One region of the Pseudoalteromonas sp. APC 3250 genome, then DNA from elsewhere that is predicted to be linked to it. Evidence: predicted binding sites of a transcription regulator. Region 1 holds the regulator's gene; each other region holds the start of a gene.
What was found. The regulator sigma-54, encoded in region 1, starts transcription at its own class of promoters, with help from an activator protein. The targets are predictions, from matches to a motif close to GTTGGCACGNNNNTNGNNT.
Positions count from the first base shown of each region.

Region 2: a site for sigma-54 is predicted at 1,900-1,918, ahead of fliE (flagellar hook-basal body complex protein FliE). Genes of this name have one in related genera too.
Region 3: a site for sigma-54 is predicted at 1,224-1,242, ahead of pdsR (proteobacterial dedicated sortase system response regulator). Genes of this name have one in related genera too.

Region 1 covers NZ_JASDCM010000005.1:85,341-88,625, reverse strand. The annotation lists gene ptsN (PTS IIA-like nitrogen regulatory protein PtsN) at 1-194, opposite strand, end outside; gene hpf (ribosome hibernation promoting factor) at 199-486, opposite strand; gene QL986_RS07265 (RNA polymerase factor sigma-54) at 513-2,012, opposite strand; gene lptB (LPS export ABC transporter ATP-binding protein) at 2,082-2,807, opposite strand; gene lptA (lipopolysaccharide transport periplasmic protein LptA) at 2,804-3,285, opposite strand, start outside.
Region 2 covers NZ_JASDCM010000006.1:215,379-218,663, reverse strand. The annotation lists gene QL986_RS09005 (ATP-binding protein) at 1-379, shown strand, start outside; gene QL986_RS09000 (sigma-54 dependent transcriptional regulator) at 376-1,800, shown strand; gene fliE (flagellar hook-basal body complex protein FliE) at 1,958-2,290, shown strand; gene fliF (flagellar basal-body MS-ring/collar protein FliF) at 2,311-3,285, shown strand, end outside.
Region 3 covers NZ_JASDCM010000013.1:98,336-101,620, reverse strand. The annotation lists gene QL986_RS13655 (marine proteobacterial sortase target protein) at 1-447, opposite strand, end outside; gene pdsO (sortase-associated OmpA-like protein PdsO) at 473-1,198, opposite strand; gene pdsR (proteobacterial dedicated sortase system response regulator) at 1,427-2,122, shown strand; gene pdsS (proteobacterial dedicated sortase system histidine kinase) at 2,116-3,285, shown strand, end outside.

The DNA.
Region 1 (3,285 bases):
ATAGCAATGCCTCGGCCAATGCCTGTACTTCCAAGCTTTTCTCTTGCAGTTAATGCATTAAGAATATCTTGTTGTGTTAAATAGGGCAGCTTATTGTGAGCCAATTCACTGATAAATTCTAAAATTCTTTTTTTACTATTAAAAAGGACCGCAGCTTTACTGCAGTCCTGACAGATAAGTGAGCTTAGTTTCATAGTGTTAGTGTCGAGCAAGTTTCTCTTTGTGTTTAATTACTTGACGATCTAGCTTGTCAATGAGCGAGTCTATAGCGGCATACATATCTTGATGCTCAGTAGAGGCAAAAATCTCAGCGCCACTAACATGAACGGTTGCTTCAGCTTTTTGGTTTAGTTTTTCTACATCGAGAATAACGTGCACATTCGTTATGTGATCAGTGTGCCTCTGTAACTTCGAAAATTTACTATTTACGTAGTCTCTAAGCGAGTCGGTAATATCTACATGGCGACCAGTTAAATTCAGTTGCATAAACATTTTCCTCTTTGTTGTACGCCTTAAATCAAACTTTTACGTTGATTAGACGGGGGAATAGCTAGAGATTCGCGATATTTTGCAATGGTTCTCCTCGCTACTTTAATTCCTTGCTCTGCCAATATATCTGCAATTTTACTATCACTCAATGGTTTAGCTGAGTTTTCTGCAGCGATTAATTTTTTAATTAATGCACGTATTGCTGTTGATGAACATTCGCCACCATTTTCAGTACTTACATGGCTTGAAAAGAAATATTTAAGCTCAAAAATGCCACGTGGTGTATGCATGTATTTTTGCGTAGTAACACGCGATATAGTCGACTCATGCATTTCCACCATTTCAGCCACATCGTTAAGCACCATAGGCTTCATAGCCTCAGGACCGTGTTCAAAAAAGGCCTGTTGCTGCTGCACAATACAGTTGGTTACTTTAAGTAGCGTGTCATTTCTACTTTCTAAGCTTTTTATAAACCATTTAGCCTCTTGTAAGTGCGAGCGAATAAACTGGCTATCACCACTTGATTTAACCGTACGCGACATAGCTGCATATTGGCTATTTACTCTGATCTTAGGCATGCTATCTGGGTTTAATTCAACTACCCAACGACCTTTAACTTTTTTAACCGACACATCAGGAATAACGTATTCAGACTCTTCTCTGACAATAGTGTCTGCCGGTTTTGGGCTGAGCGTATGAATCAACGTCATGATTTCTTTAAGCTCATCTTCTTTAAGCTTTGTTTTTTTCATTAACGTGCGATAGTCACGTGCAGCAAGTAAATCAATATGATCGGTTAAGATCATTTTTGTTTCGTTTAAAAAAGGTGTGTCTTTATCAAATTGATTTAGCTGAATACACAAGCACTCTTGTAAACTACGCGCGGCTATTCCCACTGGATCAAATAGTTGAATACGCTTTAGTACCGCTTCTATTTCGTCAAGTTCAACTTCATCTTCGCCGTCGTTTTCTTGGTTAAAGCTTTCTAATATTTCTTCACAGCTAAGGGTTAGAATCCCTGAGTCGTCTACAGCTTCTACAATTGCAATAGCTATCGCTTCATCGGTAGGACTAAACGGCGTCAGTTGAAGTTGCCACATTAAATACTCATGCAGCGTTTCAGTCGAAGAGCCTTGATAAATAGATTCATCTTCTGGCATTGGGCCCGATGAAGAGGCAGGCGCAGCGCTCATATATTCATCCCAAGTAACATCCATAGCCATATCATCGCTAATAGTGTCTTTGGTCATTGCTTCGCCGCTATCTTGCTCATACTCGCTAGGTTTATCGTCAGCTGAGGCACTTAGCGTTAAGTCATCGTTATCGGCTTTTTGTTCGTTTTTACCTGCAGTGTCTTCGCTGTAATCGTGTTCTTCAACTTCAAGCAAGGGGTTGCTATCGAGCGCTTCTTGAATTTCTTGCTGGAGATCCAATGTACTGAGTTGCAATAAGCGAATTGCTTGTTGCAACTGTGGAGTCATTGTAAGTTGCTGGCCCATGCGCAGCTGTAATGATTGCCTCATGTATCTCTAACAATCCTTTTAAATTATTATAATTAATATTAGCAGATGCTTAGTGTAATAACACACATATTAGAGCTTGAACTGCTCGCCTAAATAAACATCGCGTACTGTTTTATCGTTTAATACATATTCTGGAGTGCCTGATGCAATTAACTCTCCATGAGAAACTATGTAGGCTTTTTCACAAACATCAAGAGTTTCGCGTACGTTGTGATCTGTGATAAGTACGCCAATTCCTCGGTTTTTAAGATGCTCTATAATCTTTTTAATATCTAATACTGAGATAGGATCAACCCCCGCAAAGGGTTCGTCTAAAAGGATAAATTTAGGGTTTGCTGCTAACGCGCGAGCAATTTCAACGCGGCGACGTTCACCACCTGATAAAGCCATACCTTGACTATCGCGGATATGCTGAATGCTAAATTCATCAAGTAAATTATTTAAGGTATCTTCGCGTTGTTGTTTATTTAATTCTTTACGTGTTTCTAAGATAGCCATTAAGTTTTGATAAACAGTCAGCTTTCTAAAAATAGACGACTCTTGCGGTAAATAACCAATCCCTAAACGCGCTCGGCTGTGCATCGGTAATAAAGTAATATCTTTATCATCAATTGATATTTTGCCTTTATCGCTAGGCACAAGGCCTACAATCATATAAAAAGTGGTGGTTTTACCTGCACCATTAGGGCCAAGTAACCCCACAATACTGCCAGCTTCAACCTCTAGGCCAACGTTTTTTACAACTTCACGACCTTTGTAGCTTTTAGCTAATAGCTCTGCTTTTAATGTGCTCATGGTTGACCTTTATCATCTTCTTTTTTATTTTCAACAGGGACTAAAATAGTGTGTACACGGTCTGTTGAGTTTTCGTCTTTTTCTGCGCTAATTAACTGCTGCTCGATATCGTAAGTGATACTTTTAGCTGTTATTTTTTGACCTGCTTGAGCAATGCTTGCATCGCCGATTAAGGTTAAAAAACGCAGCGACACATCGTAACGCACTTCATTAGCACTGGCGCTCATTATGGTGCCATCAGCTTGTGTTTCTTCAAAATATGCAGGGCTGCCTGTGGCAATTAATAACTGTTTGTTATCGCCTAGCTCATCGCGTTTATGCACTTCTAAACGGTCAGCTGTGATACGGCGATTACCATGAATAATTTCAACATTTTTCTCAAAAATGCCTACGTTTTCTTTTAATTGACCTTCTTGCTTATCTGCACTAATTGAAATTTGATTAGCAGCGGGGGCTTCAGCAGGTTCAGCGCCATTAC
Region 2 (3,285 bases), on a different contig from region 1:
TGAACCCGATATTGAAATTATGGGTAACAAAACAGCATTGGCAAGCGCAATTCAAAACCTAATTCATAATAGTATTCAAGTCATTGGCAGTGGTGCACAAGTACATCTTAGTGCTTTGCGTGATATGCAAGATCCTGATTATGTCCGCATTAGTGTTAGTGATAATGGCCCTGGGCTTGATTTAGCACAAACTGAGAAAATATTTGAACCCTTTTATACCACTAAAAGCCAAGGTACTGGTTTAGGACTTGCCGTTGTAAGTTCAGTGGCCAGTGCACATCAGGGACGTGTTGAAGCAGACAACAACCCACAAGGGGGAGCAATTTTTAGTATGTTGCTACCTATTAGTGTCACATCTAAATTAGGGGAGTCACAATGAGTAACACTATTTTAGTTGTAGAAGATGACGCCGGACTTCGTGAAGCATTAATTGATACGCTTGAAATGTCAGGTATAGCCTGTATGGCCGCCAATAGTGCCGAGCAAGCCATGGTGCTACTAAAAAAAGAAGTATTTTCATTGGTGGTCAGTGATGTACAAATGGGCGCAATGAGCGGCTTGGATTTATTACGTAGTATTAAATTAAATTACCCTGATTTACCCGTACTAATGATGACGGCCTATGCCACTATTGATGATGCTGTAGAGGCTATGCGTTTAGGCGCGATTGATTATATGGCTAAGCCATTTGCACCAGAAGTGCTATTGAATATGGTGAGTCGTTACTTACCAGAAAAAGAAAAAGAAACAGACGGGCCCATTGTCGCCGACCCTAGTAGTATTCAATTACTCGAACTTGCTAATAAAGTTGCTCGATCAGATGCCAGTGTGATGGTGCTTGGGCCAAGTGGCTCTGGTAAAGAAGTACTGGCGCGTTATATTCATGACAAATCAAAACGCTGTAATGAACCGTTTGTAGCGATTAATTGCGCTGCTATTCCAGAAAATATGCTCGAAGCCACTTTATTTGGTTATGAAAAAGGTGCGTTTACCGGTGCGATACAGGCTTGTCCTGGTAAGTTTGAACAAGCGCAGGGGGGTACTATTTTACTTGATGAAATCACCGAAATGGATTTAGGCCTGCAAGCCAAGCTGTTACGTGTACTTCAAGAGCGTGAAGTTGAGCGTTTAGGTGGTCGTAAAACCATTGCACTGGATGTACGTGTGCTTGCCACAAGTAACCGAGAGTTAAAAGAAGCGGTTGCTGAAAACCAGTTCCGCGAAGATTTATACTATCGACTCAATGTTTTCCCACTGCTATGGCGACCACTGTGTGAGCGCCCAGGGGACATTATTGTGTTGGCTAAGCATTTGATTGAACGTCACTTAAGTAAAAGCAAAGAGCCAATGGCGTATTTAGATAGCAGTGCAGAGCAAAAACTGCTTAGCCATAGCTGGCCCGGTAACGTACGCGAACTAGATAACGTTATCCAGCGAGCATTAATTTTACGCAGTGGAAATAGTATTGATGAGCATGCTATTTTTATCGAAAATCTAGCCCCAACGCATTTTGTGGCAGAAACTAAAGCTGACATTGAGCCTGTAAAAAGTAGTCTCAGTAACGCTTATTATGATGAAAAAGCAGCGCCTGCAGATGAGCAAAAAAATGATTTGTTAGCCGTCGATACTGGTAGTTACAAAGATGAGCTTAAAGATAAAGAACATCGTATTATTTTAGAAACCTTGGCACGCTGCCAAGGAAAACGTAAAGAGGTCGCCGAAACCTTAGGTATTAGCCCGCGTACTTTACGCTACAAATTAGCACAAATGCGTGATTTAGGTATTTCCCTCCCAGCATAACCCCCATAAGCCCTAAGTTCAATCACTTGAATTTAGGGCTGTCAAAACTCTGACTGCTTAATTATTTTACTTAAAGCGTTGTTTTAATTGGTTTTAATTTTTGGCATGTTTTGTGCTTTATTCTCTTTAAGAGTTTACTGCATTATCAGAGACAATTATGAAAATTCAAAACAGTGCTTTATTTCAAGAAATGCAATCAATGGCTGCAGAGGCCACACGTAGTAATCAAGTTAATAACTTGCCAACGCAAGTGCAATCAACCTCTACAGCACAGTTTGGTGACATGTTGAGTAATGCCCTTAATACAGTGCATGAACTTCAGCAAGACACAGGACAAAAAGTAAAAGCGGTAGAGAATGGCGACAGAAGCGTATCACTTGCTGAGGCTATGATTGCTTCGCAAAAGTCTTCTGTGGCATTTGAAGCTACGGTACAGGTTCGTAATAAGCTTGTTGAGTCTTATAAAGAAATTATGAACATGCCTGTTTAACTAGGTAGTGGAGAATTATTGTGGCGCAATCTAATCAATCTACAGATCTGGCACTTGCTGATGGCATGATGGAGCAAAGTGAAAACGAAGATCAACAAGAGCAAAAATCAGGCTATTTCAGTGCCCTTGGCGGTGTTGATGTTTTACGTCAAATTACCCTGATTGTTGCATTAGCTATTTGTTTAGCCATTGCTATTTTCGTTATTATTTGGGCTCGTCAGCCAGATATGCGCCCTTTAGGTAAAATGCAAACTGAAGAGTTAATAGAAACACTCGACTTTTTAGATGCACAAAAAATTGACTACCAACTTGATGGCAATGTGGTCTCGGTGGATGAAACTGAATATCAAAATATCAAGTTATTGATGACCCGTGAAGGTTTAGATCAAGGGCCTACATCAGGTAGCGACATTATTATGCAAGACATGGGGTTTGGGGTAAGCCAACGTTTAGAGCGTGAGCGCCTTAAACATGGCCGTGAGCAACAACTTGCCCGTACTATAGAAGAGCTAAATAATGTTACTCGCGCCAAAGTATTGTTAGCGATTCCCAAAGAAAATGTGTTTGCCCGTAGAGAGAAAAAACCCTCTGCAACTGTTGTACTTACTCTTAAACGCGGTCGCTCTTTAGATGGCGAAGAAGTTGACTCGGTTGTTGATATGATAGCTTCAGCGGTACAAGGGCTTGAGCCTTCGCGCGTTACTGTGACCGATCAAAATGGTCGTTTATTAAATTCAGGCTCGCAAACCTCTTTAGCTGCACGCTCGCGTAAAGAATACGATATAGAACGTAAACGTGAGCAAGAATACCTAGAAAAAATCGACAGTATTTTGATCCCCGTGGTTGGATTAGGTAATTACACCGCACAAGTAGATTTAAGTATGGACTTTAGTGCGGTAGAAGAAACACAAAAACGTTACAACCCAGATTTACCTGCGGTAAGAAGTGAAACGACCTTTGAAGAAAATAATATTGGTGGCCTAGCGGTTGGTATT
Region 3 (3,285 bases), on a different contig from region 1:
CCCTACATTTGCCACATTTGTAATAAACATATTTGCACGCTGCTGTCGCAGCAATGAAGCTTGTTTGCCTGCTTTTTTGGCAGCTTGGTACTGTTTTTCTGCTTGGTGTTTTTTTGCTATTTTACCGTGAATCACTCGCTCACCAATACGCATGGTCATTGCTTGCACGGCACTTTCATCGGGTAAAGGAAAAACATAACGTGCATTTACTGCAAAAGGATTTTCATTTATGTAGTGCTGCGTTACTACAACATGATTAATTAGTCCTGTTAGGGTCATTTTTGCATCGCTTTTTAAAATCACCCCAGGGTTAACCGCCACTCCTTGGCTATCAAACAAGGATAGTTTTGGCGACTGCGCATGGCTTTTAAAGCTGGCTAAAAGCACGATAATAATAAAAATAAAAAGGCTTACCTTGGTAAGCACTTTGGTGGGTTTACTCAACATAAATCACTCCCTCGAACGCACGTTGTTAATTGCTTGCGGTTTGATTACTTGACTGATTTAACGCACGAGTAGTGAGAGTAACGCGTCTGTCAAAAAAGTTATCTTCAAGGGTGTTACTGTTTGCTATGCTTTGTTGCTCGCCAAACGCTTGTGTGCTCAAACGTGTATGGCTTACTCCCTGTTTAATTAAGTAACTTTGTACGGCGTTTACTCTGGCTTTTGAAAGTAATAAGTTTGCTTGCTCTTCACCACGCTGATCGGCAAAGCCACTTAAATCAAGCGCGAGTTGCGGTTGGCTTTTTAATAACGCAACTAATTGATCAAGCTGCTTGGCAAAATGAGGAGCAATATCGCTAGAGCCTGTTTTAAATTGCACCGTCATTGCCAATAAATTATTAAGCTGTGATTGCGTTAGTTGCTCATTTTGCTGCGCCAGTAGTTCAAGTTGCGCCTCTAGGTGGCTGTTATGATTAAGTACGTGCTGGTAGTCGTTGGTTTTCTCTGCCATTACAGTTAAAGCTTGTTGCTGCTCAGCAATGGTTTGCTCAGCCACCTTGGCATCGCCAATTAAGCCACCAGCAAATGCACCTACAAACGCGCCAATAGGCCCACCAACAACGCCACCGATAATGGCACCTGTGCTTAGGCCGACTATGGTTTCCTTTTTTGCTTCTTTCGATGGAGTATCCGCGGCAAAAGCAGGAGCGCAAAAAGTGCTAACAAGTGTGAGTGCGATTAATGTTTTCTTCATGGTCTATTCCTTACTATTAATAATGGTTGGCAAGCTATTGGTTGGCACTTGCGTTGTATCTGTAATTTCAATAGTTGTATTAAAACAGCATGAAGTGGCAACAAAGGGGATCAAAAATGGCAAACTGCTGAGCAATTGTGGCAAAAAAATGGCAATTGTGTTTTTAACCGTACTTAGCGCAAAAACTTCGCTATAGTGCGCCTAAGTCAATATGAGTAATTAATAAAAATGAAGAAAATAGCCATCATTGAAGATGAAACCGCAATCCGCGAAAACTACATAGAAATGCTGAGCGCTCAAGGCTATCAGGTGAGTGGTTATGAAAACCGCCCTCAAGCAGAAGCGGCCTTTAAAGAAGCGCTTCCCGATTTAGCCATTGTTGATATTGGTTTAGGCCATGAAATAGATGGCGGCTTTTTACTGTGCCAGACACTGCGTTCACTGTCTAAAACCTTACCAATTATTTTTTTAACCGCTCGCGACAGCGAAATAGACACCGTATGCGGCCTGCGCATGGGCGCCGACGACTACTTAACCAAAGATATTAGCTTAGCGCATTTAGCCGCGCGTATTGGTGCGCTATTTCGCCGCATGGAAGCATTAGAGCAACCCGCTGATGCCAACGCATTAATAATTCGCGGTCAACTAACGCTCGATACGCAACGCATGCAGGTGCTTTGGCAACACCAGTTAGTTGATTTAACCGTAACTGAGTTTTGGATGCTGCATTCACTCGCTCAGCGACCAGGACACGTTAAAAGCCGTAATGAGTTAATGAGCGATGCTAAAATTTATGTAGACGACAGTACCATTACCTCTCATGTAAAACGCATTCGTAAAAAGTTTATAGCACTCGATAGCCAGTTTGACTGCATTGATACCGTGTATGGCATGGGTTACAGGTGGGAGCAACCCACATGCTGAGATTTGGCCTACGCAGTAAATTTATCCTACTTTCGTGCTTTTTGTTTTTGTTGCCATGGCTTGGCTACGAATATGTATGGGAAATGGAAAAGTTTTTACGCCAAGGCCAAGAAAAAACGTTGGTAGGCACTACACGTGCACTGGCCACGGCCCTGCATGAACGCCCCGCTTTATTTGACGAACAAACCAACTTTTTAGATCAGGTGGTAAAAGGTCGCGATCTCTATGCTTATAATTTAAAAAGCCCGATTCAGCTCGATGGCAAACTCAACGACTGGGACGCTTATCAATCGCTATTTTGGCTTTATGACAAACGCTACTTACAAACAGCCAATGATAACCATCAACTGAGCAACTTATCATTTAGCCATATGGTAGGTAAGTTTGATAATTACTTATATGCTGTATTTAAAGTCACAGATAACACTGTAATTTACCGTGCTAAAAACAGCCTCAGCATTACCAATAACGATTACATAAAAATTGGCCTAAAAAACCCTGATGGACAATTTAATACTTATATTATTGCTCCGCGCCAAGATGGCTGGGTCAACGCATTTGATGCCAACAGTAAAATGCCTTTTACTAAAATTCAGGGTTTCTTTAAACAAACTGACACTGGTTACAACCTTGAGCTGCGCTTTCCTTTGAGTATGCTTGGCAATAAACTGGGATTTGCCATTGCCGATGTTGATAGTAAACAACCAAACCAAACCCCTAGTATAATGTCTACATCGAACTTAAATAACCCGAATGATTTAGGTTCGGTACTGGTGCCCTCCCCTGAAATAAACCGTATATTAAAAGGCATGGGACACAGCGGCAGTCGCATATGGGTGGTCGATAATCATCACCGTGTATTAGCGCAATCGGGCAGTATTCAAAATGCCGATGGCGTATGGGCCGATGGGCTAAAAAATCAAGCGCCAAAAACTGCGTGGCAGCGCTTTGAACAAGCCTATTTACATCCTTTGTATTATAAAATTTTAACCCGTCCTGAAGATGAATTTATAGATACCTTACACGATGTAGCTTCAATGCAAGGCGCTCATTTAGCCAAAGCACTCAAAGGCCAACCGGCCTCGTCTTGGCGACTCACTCCCGATAACAAAGCGGTAATATTATCGGCTGCGTATCCTATTTGGATCGAGGATAAAGTTATC